3 linked regions of the Cystobacter fuscus genome follow. The protein of the gene in region 1 interacts with the protein of each later gene in a pairwise test. Links are inferred from orthologs where the notes say so. Each region holds a gene or a part of one and is shown on either strand. Other genes may lie near its edges.

What was found.
Region 2: the proteins of ftsZ (region 1) and rlmN interact in binary tests that used the Escherichia coli proteins (3 or more experiments, as listed by UniProt). The link is inferred for Cystobacter fuscus from one-to-one orthologs.
Region 3: the proteins of ftsZ (region 1) and CYFUS_RS47500 interact in binary tests that used the Escherichia coli proteins (3 or more experiments, as listed by UniProt). The link is inferred for Cystobacter fuscus from one-to-one orthologs.

Annotation. Positions count from the first base shown.
Region 1 is NZ_CP022098.1:9,781,483-9,786,182, reverse strand. Bases 990-3,944 are described here. They hold ftsZ (cell division protein FtsZ), read left to right. Parts: upstream 990-1,837; coding sequence 1,838-3,052; downstream 3,053-3,944. Other genes in these bases: CYFUS_RS39585 (acetyl-CoA carboxylase biotin carboxylase subunit), read left to right, coding at 3,558-3,944; CYFUS_RS39590 (hypothetical protein), read right to left, coding at 3,057-3,407; CYFUS_RS39600 (ATP-binding protein), read right to left, coding at 990-1,316. Also shown: more of CYFUS_RS39600, read right to left, coding at 1-989; more of CYFUS_RS39585, read left to right, coding at 3,945-4,700. UniProt on the Escherichia coli protein: Essential cell division protein that forms a contractile ring structure (Z ring) at the future cell division site. The regulation of the ring assembly controls the timing and the location of cell division.
Region 2 is NZ_CP022098.1:5,677,923-5,680,699, reverse strand. It holds rlmN (23S rRNA (adenine(2503)-C(2))-methyltransferase RlmN), read right to left. Parts: upstream 2,083-2,777; coding sequence 919-2,082; downstream 1-918. Other genes in the region: CYFUS_RS23110 (dienelactone hydrolase family protein), read left to right, coding at 2,239-2,777; rpsP (30S ribosomal protein S16), read right to left, coding at 567-830; CYFUS_RS23125 (KH domain-containing protein), read right to left, coding at 263-541; rimM (ribosome maturation factor RimM), read right to left, coding at 1-242.
Region 3 is NZ_CP022098.1:11,725,355-11,728,161, reverse strand. It holds CYFUS_RS47500 (rod shape-determining protein), read right to left. Parts: upstream 2,018-2,807; coding sequence 983-2,017; downstream 1-982. Other genes in the region: CYFUS_RS47490 (glycosyltransferase family 2 protein), read right to left, coding at 2,749-2,807; CYFUS_RS47495 (putative ABC transporter permease), read right to left, coding at 2,196-2,798; CYFUS_RS47505 (DUF2171 domain-containing protein), read right to left, coding at 630-869; CYFUS_RS47510 (bifunctional lysylphosphatidylglycerol flippase/synthetase MprF), read left to right, coding at 1-623. UniProt on the Escherichia coli protein: Forms membrane-associated dynamic filaments that are essential for cell shape determination. Acts by regulating cell wall synthesis and cell elongation, and thus cell shape.

The DNA.
Region 1 (4,700 bases):
TCGGTGGCGGAGCAGAAGGCGCTCGCGAGGCCGCGCGTGAGCTCGGAGAGGTCCGTGGGCACGAAGCGGGCCTGGACGCGTCCGGCCTCGAGGCGGGAGAAGTCCAGCAGCGAGTTGACGAGCTTGAGCAGCCGCAGGGCGTTGCGGTGGAGCGTGTCGAGCCGCGCGTGCTGGGAGGGCGTCAAGGGGCCGAGGACTCCCGAGCGCAGCTCCTCCAGGGGGCCCAGCATGAGCGTGAGGGGAGTGCGGAACTCATGGCTCACGTTGCTGAAGAAGACGCTCTTCGCGCGATCCAGCTCGGCGAGGGTCTCGGCGCGTCGGCGCTCTTCCTCGTAGGCATGCACGCGGGCGATGGCGTGGGAGATGTGGTCGGCCACCTGGGAGAGGAAGCCGCGGTAGTTGTCGTCCAGCGGCAGCCGGGGGCTGGTGCCGGCGACGAGGAAGCCCGAGGGGTTCTTCTCGTCGGTGGAACGGATGGGCAGCAGCAGGGCCTGACGCGCCGGTTCGGGCCAGGGGCCTCCGGGGAGGGCACTCGCCCAGGGCCCCAGCCGCGCGAGCTCCATCTCCACGGCGCCGGTCCAGGCCCGTGTCAGGGGCCATGGGACTTCGATCGCATGCACCGCGATGTGCCTGGGTGCCGCCTCTTTGGCAACGGCGCCGCCCAGGCCCGCGAGGGTGGCCGTCGTCCCCGCGGTGTCGAGCATGTACAGCAGGCAGAAGGGCACGTCGTGGGAAGCGGAGCCGAGGACGGACAGGGCCGCCGCGTAGGTGCCTGGGAGGCTGGTCTCCGCGGACGTGCGAGCCGACAGCTCGCGCAGCACGTGCAGGCGCCGCTCGCCCAGCACCTTCTGGGTCGTCTCGCTCACGGCGGTGAAGACGCCGCCCACGGCGCCGGACTCCACGCGGATGGGGCTATAGGAGAAGGTGACGTAGGCCTCCTCGGCGAAGCCGTTGCGCTGGAAGATGATGAGCTGATCGTTGGACCAGGTGGCTTCGCCCCGGGCGAGCACGCCGCGCAACATGGGCTCGATGACGGTGCGGGTCTCCGGGTCTCCCCACAACGCCCGCGACAGCCCGGGACTGCCGAGCGCCCCGGGGTGCTTGCGCCCGAGGATGGGGATATAGGCGTCGTTGTAGAGCGCGATGAGCTCCTCGCCCCAGCGGACGATCATCGGGAAGCGCGAGTCCAGGCAGATGCTCACCGCCGTCTTCAGGCTCTGGGGCCAGTGCTCGGGAGGACCGAGCGGGGTCCGGGTCCAATCGAAGGCGCGGATGCGCGCCCGCATCTCCCCCCCGCCAGTCAGTCCCTCTTCCACTCATCCACCTCATGGAGCGTCTCGCGGTGCACTGCTCCTTATGCCCCGGAGATGGTGGCCCCGCGCTCGAAAAGCCACGGCCCTGGCGCTGCTCTGTTGGGTTTCCTGTCGCTCCGGGCGCGCTGCGCGATTGTTCTCTTGCCGCGTGGCCTCCACCTTCATGTAGAAGGGCCATGTAGAAGGGCGGGGAGGGTCGGCGCGCGGTGGAACCCTCCGCAGTGGTAGACGGAGCTTTCGCGCGCGCGCACCGCGTGCAGCGAGTCCACATTCATGGACTGCGGCGGTACGCGGAGGAAGAGTGCCTCGTGCCCCGAAATGCCCGTGGCGCGAGTCAAGAGGTGTGATGCTCCCACCACGTCGCACGGCTGCTCTGGTGGGGGCTTTCGCGTAAGTGCCTGTGACGACTTGGCGATGCGACGAGGCGCTACATGTTCGTAGCTCAGAACTTGCCAAAGATCGCGACTTGCTGAAGATGGTGTTTGCAGGTGCGCGCGCGGGCACGCGCGAAAAGAAGGAAACACATGGACCAGTTCGAGCAGAACAAGCAGGCCGCCAAGATTCGCGTCATCGGCGTGGGGGGCGCTGGATGCAACGCGGTCAATACGATGATCATGGCGAAGCTTGAGCGTGTCGACTTCATTGCCGCCAACACCGATGTCCAGGCACTGGCGGCGAGCAAGGCACCGACGCGGCTGCAGCTCGGACAGACGTTGACGAAGGGCCTGGGCGCGGGTGCCAACCCGGAGATGGGGCGTGAGGCGGCGCTCGAGTCGCGCGATCAGATCGCCTCGATGATCGAGGGCGCGGACATGGTGTTCGTCACCGCCGGCATGGGCGGTGGCACGGGCACGGGCGCGGCGCCCATCATCGCGGACATCGCCAAGAGCCTGGGCTGCCTCACCGTGGGCGTGGTGACCAAGCCCTTTCTCTTCGAGGGCAACAAGCGCCGCAAGCAGGCGGAGCAGGGCCTCGTGGAGCTCAAGGCCGCGGTGGACACGCTCATCACCATCCCCAACCAGCGCCTGCTCACGCTGAGCACCGCGCCCATGCCGCTCTTGGAGACCTTCAAGCGCGCCGATGAGGTGCTCCTCAACGCCGTGCAGGGCATCTCCGACCTCATCCAGTACCACGGCTACATCAACGTGGACTTCGCCGACGTGAAGACCATCATGAGCGACAAGGGTCTGGCGCTCATGGGCACCGGCCAGGCCACCGGCGACAAGCGCGCGCTCAACGCCATGCAGCAGGCCATCTCCAGCCCGCTGCTCGAGGACATCTCCATCGACGGCGCCACCGGCCTGCTCATCAACATCACCGGCGGACGCGAGATGACCCTCCAGGAGGTCAACGAGGCGCTCACGCTGGTGCACGACGCGGCCGATCCGGACGCGGAGATCATCTTCGGCTCGCTCATCGACGAGAACATCTCGGACGAGGTGAAGATCACCATCATCGCCACGGGCTTCGTCTCGCGCGACACCAAGGTGCGCCAGCCGGCGCCGGTGGTGCAGGTGCCCGTCGCCACGCGCCCCGCGCCTGCCACGCTGTCCTCGGCCCGCGAGGAGGTGGCCAGCCTGGTGCCCGCCAAGGCCGGCTCGCGCACCCTGGCCCAGGCCGAGGGCCGCTCGCTGGCCAGCCGCACCGCGGTGGTGAAGGACGCGGCCCTGCCCCTGGACGAGGATCAGTTCGACATCCCGACGTTCCTGCGCCGTCAGGGTCAGACCGAGATGCCGTGAGCGGCTAGCGGCCGGGAAGGTGGGCCACGCTCGCCGCCCGGTGGTGTCGGCCGGAGAGCGCGTCGCTGCGCGCGAGCAGCGTGTCCAGCTCGCGGTAGTGCTCGTCGATGCGCTCGGGCAGTCGCGGCGCGGGAACCACGCCGTCGCCGGAGAGCTGCTCCAGCAGGCCGTGGGCGCGTTGCAGCAGCTGGTGTGCCCGGAGCAGCGCCCGGCCCGCGCGTGTGCCCTGCGGCGAGAAGAGGTTCCCTCCCGCGTAGAGGGCCTCGACGGCGGCTCGGTTGGTGCGAAGGCGCTCGGTCACCCGGGCCCGGTACATCTCCAAGCGCCGCTCGAGGCGCGCGCCCTGGAGATCCACCACTCTTCCTGTCGTGGTTGGCGTCACGGCCCAGAAACCTACGCCATTTACCTACATGCCCGCAACTTCCCGACAGCGGGTGCGTTGTCTCCTTGTCAGCTTGGAATGCGGGGTCTACCTTGCCCGACCTCACGCAGGGGGACGCCCGCCATGTTCAAGAAGCTGCTCATCGCCAACCGGGGTGAGATTGCCCGACGCATCAACGCGGTGGCCAAGGGGATGGGGATTCGCACCGTGGCCGTCTATTCGGACGCGGACGCGGAGCTGCCCTTCGTGCGCGAGGCGGACGAGGCGGTGCGCCTGGGACCGGCGCCTGCCCGGGACAGCTATCTGAACATCCCGGCGTTGCTCGCGGCGGCGAAGGCCACGGGCGCGGACGCGGTGCATCCCGGCTACGGCTTCGTGTCAGAGAGCGCCGAGTTCGCCAGCGCGTGCCACGCCGCCGGCATCACCTTCGTGGGTCCTCCGCCCGAGGCGATGCTGCGCATGAAGGACAAGAGCCAGGCGCGCAAGCTCGTGTCCGCCGCGGGCGTGCCCGTGGTGCCCGGGACCGAGGACGTGCTGCCGGACGTGGAGTCCGCGCGCTCCGCCGCCGAGCGCATCGGCTACCCGGTGCTGTGCAAGGCCGCGGGCGGTGGTGGTGGCATCGGCATGGCCGCGGCGAACTCTCCCGCCGAGCTGGAGAAGGTCTTCCGTCAGTGCACGGATCGGGCGAAGGCCGCCTTTGGCCGCGAGGGTGTCTACATCGAGCGCTACTTCCCGGCGCCGCGTCACATCGAGGTGCAGATCCTGGGGGATCATCACGGCCACCTCATCCACGGTCTGGAGCGCGAGTGTTCCATCCAGCGTCGGCACCAGAAGGTGGTGGAGGAGGCGCCCTCGCCGTTGTTCGCGGATGGGCGTAACGCGGCGCTGGCCGACAAGCTGTTCACGGCGGCGCTCACCGCGGCGCGGGCCTTCGGCTACGCCAATGCCGGCACGGTGGAGTTCCTCTACTCGGACGGGGACATCTACTTCATCGAGATGAACGCGCGGCTCCAGGTGGAGCACCCGGTGACGGAGCTGACCACGGGGTTGGATCTCATCGGCTGGCAGTTGCGCATCGCGGCCGGCGAGCGGCTCACGGTGAAGCAGGAGGACGTGAAGCGGCGCGGGGCGGCGCTCGAGTTCCGCATCTACGCGGAGGATCCGGTGAAGTTCCTGCCCTCGCCGGGGCCGCTCAAGGTGTACCAGCCGCCCACGGGCGAGGGCGTGCGTTTGGACTCGGGCTACGTCGAGGGCAACACCGTCACG
Region 2 (2,777 bases), 4.1 Mb from region 1 along the record:
CGGAAGACGAGCACGGTGGCGCCCACCAGGGCCTCGGCGTCCTCGCGGCGCTCCACCTCCTCGAAGACCACGAGGGTCTCCTTGGGGGTGGGCCGCACGGACTCGATGCGCAACAGCCGCTCCTGGCCCGCGCGGGTGCGCACGAGCACGCGCTCGACGTAATCGAGCGACTCGGAGGCGGGATCGAAGGGGCGCACGGCCACTTCACCCTTGAGCCCATGGGCCCGGGCCACGTAGCCCATTTCGAGATGAGGCTTGAGGGTCACTGGCCCTCGGGAGGGGCGGAAGAGGCGGCCTGGGGAAGGCGCCGATCGTCCTGGATTTCCAGGCGGACCTTCTGGCCCTGCTTCTGCCCCGCGGCGCCGAGCAGCGTCCGGAGGGCGCCCACGGTGCGCCCGTCACGGCCGATGACCTTGCCCACGTCCTCGGGGGAGACCTTCAGCTCGAAGAGCCGGGCCCCGTCCACCTCGGACGCGCGCAGGCCAACCTGATCGGGGTGATCGACCAGGGCCCGCACCAGATAGAGGATGAGTTGCTCCACGCTGTCGACTCAGCCCCGGCAGGGACTAGGAAGCGGGGGTGGCGGCGGCGGTGCGCTTGTGGCGCTTGATGAGCTCGCCAACGGTCTCGGAGGGCAGCGCGCCGCTCTTGAGCCAGTACTCCAGACGCTCCGCGTCGAACTCCACCTTGGCCGGGTTCTGGTTCGGATCGTAGGCGCCCACGGCCTCGATGAACTTGCCGTCCCGGGGGTTGCGGGAGTCGGTGGCCACCACGTGGTAGTACGGCTTCTTCTTGGCGCCCGCGCGGGCGAGACGGAGGACAACGGCCATTTCTGATGCTCCAGGTGAAAACTGAAGGTGAGACAAGAAGGTGATCAGCTTGGAGGGGGGCGCTCTTAACGCCCCCACGAGCGGATTGTCAAGGAAGCTCGGGGCTTTGCGGCGTTTCCGAGGGACTCTCCCCTCCCCGGTTGGCCAGTTGGCCACAGGCGCCGGCGATGTCCCGGCCCCGATTCTGCCGGATGAAGGCCGCCACGTGCCCGGCGCACAACAGTTCCCGGAAGCGCTCGGCGCGCTCGTCCATGGTCGTCTGGAAGCCCAGGCCGGGGTTCTCGTTGTAGGGGATGAGGTTGACCTTGGCGGGGATGCCGTCGAGCAGCTGGATGAGGCGCGCGGCGTCCTCGTCCGAGTCGTTGAAGTCGCGCAGGAGCACGTACTCGAAGGTGATGCGGCGGCCCTGGCGCAGGGGGAACTTGCGGCAGGCGTCGAGCAGCGCGGCGATGTTCCACTTGCGGTTGACGGGCATCGTCTTGGAGCGCTGCTCGTCGGTGCTCGCGTTGAGGGAGATGGCGAGCTTCACGTCCGTCTCCTGCCCGAAGCGCTCGATCATCGGCACGAGCCCCACGGTGGACACGGTGATGTGGCGGTGGCTGAAGTTGGGCCCGTCCTGGGACTGGAGGATGGAGAGCGCCGTCTTCAGGTTCTCGAAGTTGTGCAGGGGCTCGCCCATGCCCATGAAGACCAGGTTGGAGAGCGGGCGCAGGGTCTCCAGGCTCTCGTTCCTGCGCACCTCGCGGTTGACCGCGTGCACCTGGGCGACGATCTCCCCCGGGGTGAGGTTGCGCTTGAGGCCGAGCGTGCCCGTCATGCAGAAGGTGCACGCCATGGCGCAGCCCACCTGCGTGGACACGCACAGCGTCTTGCGATCCTCGGAAGGCATGTAGACGGACTCGATGTAGCGGCCGTCCCGGGTCTTCCAGCGGTACTTGATGGTGCCGTCCACCGAGCGCTGCTCGGCGTCCTTGACGAGGGGGACGATCTCCGCGCGGGCCTTGAGCTTCTCGCGCAGGGCCTTGGACAGGTCCGTCATCTCGTCGAAGGAGGTGGCGCCGCGCTGGTGGAGCCACCGGTAGAGCTGGCCGGCGCGGAAGGCGCGCTCGCCGAGCTGCTCGGTGAGGAAGCGGGTGAGCCCCTCCAGGGTCAGGCTGGAGACCTCCGTGCGCGGCGTGGCGGCCGGGGTGGGCGCGGGCACGGGCGGAGCGGCGGTGTCGACGGTGGCGCTGGCGGGCTCTGTCGGCGTCATCATGGTTCCAACGGAGAGGTGTAGGAGCCACTTCCCACAACCAGGCCGGTGGAGTCAAAGGAGGGCTCGTCCCCTTCCCCGCCCTGGATCTATCCTCGCTCGTTCCGGCCCCCGTCGCGTCGCGGGCGGCCCTGGTACGACGGAGGGACACACACCATGCGCATCGACACCCGAGCAGTCGAATACACCCACGGCGACAAGTCCTTCGAGGGCGTGCTGGCCTACGACGGCCACCGCGAGGGCAAGCGTCCCGCCGTCCTGGTCTTCCATGGGTGGGAGGGCCGCAGCGAGGCGCAGCTCGACTTCGCCAAGAAGCTCACCGATTGGGGATATGCGGGTTTCGCCTGCGATCTCTACGGCAAGGGACTGAGAGGCACGACACCCGACGAGTGTCGGGCGCTCATGACCCCCCTGGTGTCGGACCGAGCGACGCTGCGCGAGCGCATCCTGAAGACCGTCGAGACCATCCGGAACCAGCCCGAGGTGGACGCCACCCGGGTAGCCGCGATCGGGTTCTGCTTCGGAGGGCTGTGCGTGCTGGACCTGGCGCGCACGGGCGCGGACGTGCGGGGCGTGGCGAGCTTCCATGGCCTGCTCGGCCGCCCCGAGGGCCTCGCGGAGACGGAGATCAAGGCCAAGGTCATGGTCTTCCACGGGTGGGACGATCCCATGGCGCTGCCGGAGGACGTGGTGGC
Region 3 (2,807 bases), 1.9 Mb from region 1 along the record:
GCTTCCTGACGCTGGGCCTGGCGCCGCTGTCGGGTGAGGTGGCCGGGGTGCTGAGGCTGGCACGCCGGCTGGGCAAGCCCCTCTATGACTTCGAGGGCCTGCGGGCCTTCAAGGCCCGGTTGCGCCCCCATTCGTGGGATCCCGTCTTCCTGGCATGGCCCCGGACGCGGGGTCCCGTGCTCGCGGTGTACGACTCCCTCAAGGCCTTCGCCCAGGGCAGCCTGCTGCGCTTCGGCGCGAGGAGCCTGCTGGAGCATCCCCTGCTGCTCATCTGGCTGACCGCGGTGCTGCTGGTGCCGTGGACGGTGCTGCTCGCGCTGCCCATCACCACCAGCCACTTCCCCTCCTGGCACATCCAGGCCGCCTGGGTGCTCTTCGACGTGGGGCTCACGGTGGCGCTCTTCTCGCTCGTGCGGCGCTGGCGCCGGGGGCTCGCCACCCTGCTGGCCTGGGTCATCACCGGCGACGCGAGCCTCACCCTGCTCGAGGCCCTGCTCTACAACCTGCCGCGCGCCGAGGGCTGGGGCGACTGGCTGGTCATGATCGTGGCGGTGTTGGCTCCGTCGCTGGCGGCGGCCCTGCTCTTCTGGGCGCGCGGACACCGGACACTTCAGGCTCCGTGAGGGGTCTCACGCCCGGCGGGGCGGAGGCTCTTCCTCGGGGGGCAGCGGGGGATGCGTCGGCGTGAGGTAGATGTCCGCGCCCTGGACTCGCGCGACACGGTGGAACTGCACCGCGTATTCCCGGCGGGCGGGCGAGCCCTGTCCGAGCTCGAAGTGGGTGGTCCCCACGTTCTCCACCGTCCCGAGCTTGCGCCCGGTCCCGTCGCGCACCGTCATTCCCTCGTGGATTTCTCCAGGGTCGATCATCCTCCGCTCCTCTCTTGGGTTGTGTGGCATTGCCCAATGAGATGAACACCGCGGAGTCCACCCACCCATGGCGCCTGCCCGTCCGCCTGGTGCTGGAGGGCAGGGGGAGCGGCCTAGCCCGGCTGGCAGACCTGCCGGAGGATATCGAGCGTCTCCAGCGCCTTGCCCGCGCCCATCACCACCGCGGACAGCGGATCCTCGGCGAGGAACACCGGCAGACCCGTCTCCTCGCGCAGGAGCGTGTCGAGGTTCTTGAGCAGCGCGCCACCCCCGGCGAGCACGATGCCGCGGTCGGCGATGTCGCCGGCGAGCTCCGGCGGGGTGCGCTCGAGCGTGAGCTTCACCGCCTCGACGATGCCATTGACGGGCTCGGCGAGCGCGTCACGCACCTCGTCGCTGCTCACCGTGAGCGTGCGCGGCACGCCGGCCACCAGGTCGCGACCCTTGATCTCCATGGTCATGACCTCCTCGGTGGGGTACGCGGTGCCGATGCCCATCTTGATGAGCTCCGCGGTGCGCTCGCCGATGAGCAGGTTGTACTTGCGCTTGACGTACTGGATGATCGCCTCGTCCAGCTTGTCGCCGCCGATGCGCACGCTCTTGGCGAACACGATGCCGGCCAGGCTGATGACGGCCACGTCGGAGGTGCCACCGCCGATGTCGACGATCATGTTGCCGCTGGGCTCGGTGACCGGCAGGCCCGCGCCGATGGCGGCCGCCATGGGCTGCTCGATGAGGTACACCTCGCGGGCGCCGGCGTTGGCGGCGGCCTCGCGCACCGCGCGGCGCTCCACCTCGGTGATGCCCGAGGGAATGCCGATGACGATGCGCGGGGAGACGAGCGACTTGCGGTTGTGCGCCGTCTGGATGAAGTAGCGCAGCATCGCCGCGGTGATCTCGAAGTCGGCGATGACGCCGTCCTTCATCGGGCGGATGGCCACGATATTGCCCGGGGTCCGACCGAGCATCTCCTTGGCCTCCTTGCCCACGGCGAGCACCTTCTTGCCGCCGCGCGCGTCCTGCTGGACGGCCACCACGGAGGGCTCGTTGGACACGATGCCCTGGCCGCGGATGTAGATGAGCGTGTTGGCCGTGCCCAGGTCGATGGCGAGGTCACGCGAGAAGAGAGTGTGGAGCCAGTCGAACATACGGGGGCGGGAACTTTCCGGACTACGTCGTCAATTCCCACGGAACAGTGGGATCGCGCGGCAACCTACTACGCAGCCCCCGTTGCAGAAAGAAAAGGCAACGTCAAGCCCGGGGCCCGGCCGCAGAGCGTCCAACCCCGGAACCTTTTACCCAAGTTTTCCTTATCTGTCGGTTTTTTTACGGATTCACGCAGGCAGGGGCCTCGAGTGCGGGAGGGGCGCCGGGCGCGTGGCGCAGGGCCTCGCGGGTGACGAGCAGGAAGGCCTCGTGCATGGGCTCGAAGAGCAGGGCGGTGGCGTACCAGAAGGGGGCGTAGTCCAGGCGGATGAGTCCCTTCACGCTCCATCCCTTGTCGTCGTAGTCCCAGGGGCAGCGGCCGAGCGCCTTGCGCAGGAGCCAGCCACTGAGGAACTCCGCGCCGAAGATGACGACGGTGTAGGCGAGCGCCCGCAGGGGCCGGGGCAGGAAGCGCAGCCGCTCCTGGAGGGACTCCAGGCTCAGGGCCGTTGAGCCGTAGATGGGGTGCATCCACAGGTAGGTCTTCGCCGTGCCGGTCCGGTCCCCCTTCAGGGCGTTCTCCATGCCGGTGAAGCACACCTCCAGCACCCAACCCGCGCAGCCATAGAGGACGTATCGAGGTAACACGCCCCGAAGTTGGGGATGCGCGTCGTGCCGGGCACTGGGACCGGCGGAACGGGCCGCCGTGAAGCCCGTGGCTCCAGGGGGTGGCTCAGCGCTTGAGGGCGTACTTCCCGATGACGTAGAGCGCCCGCACGCCATCCTTCCAGC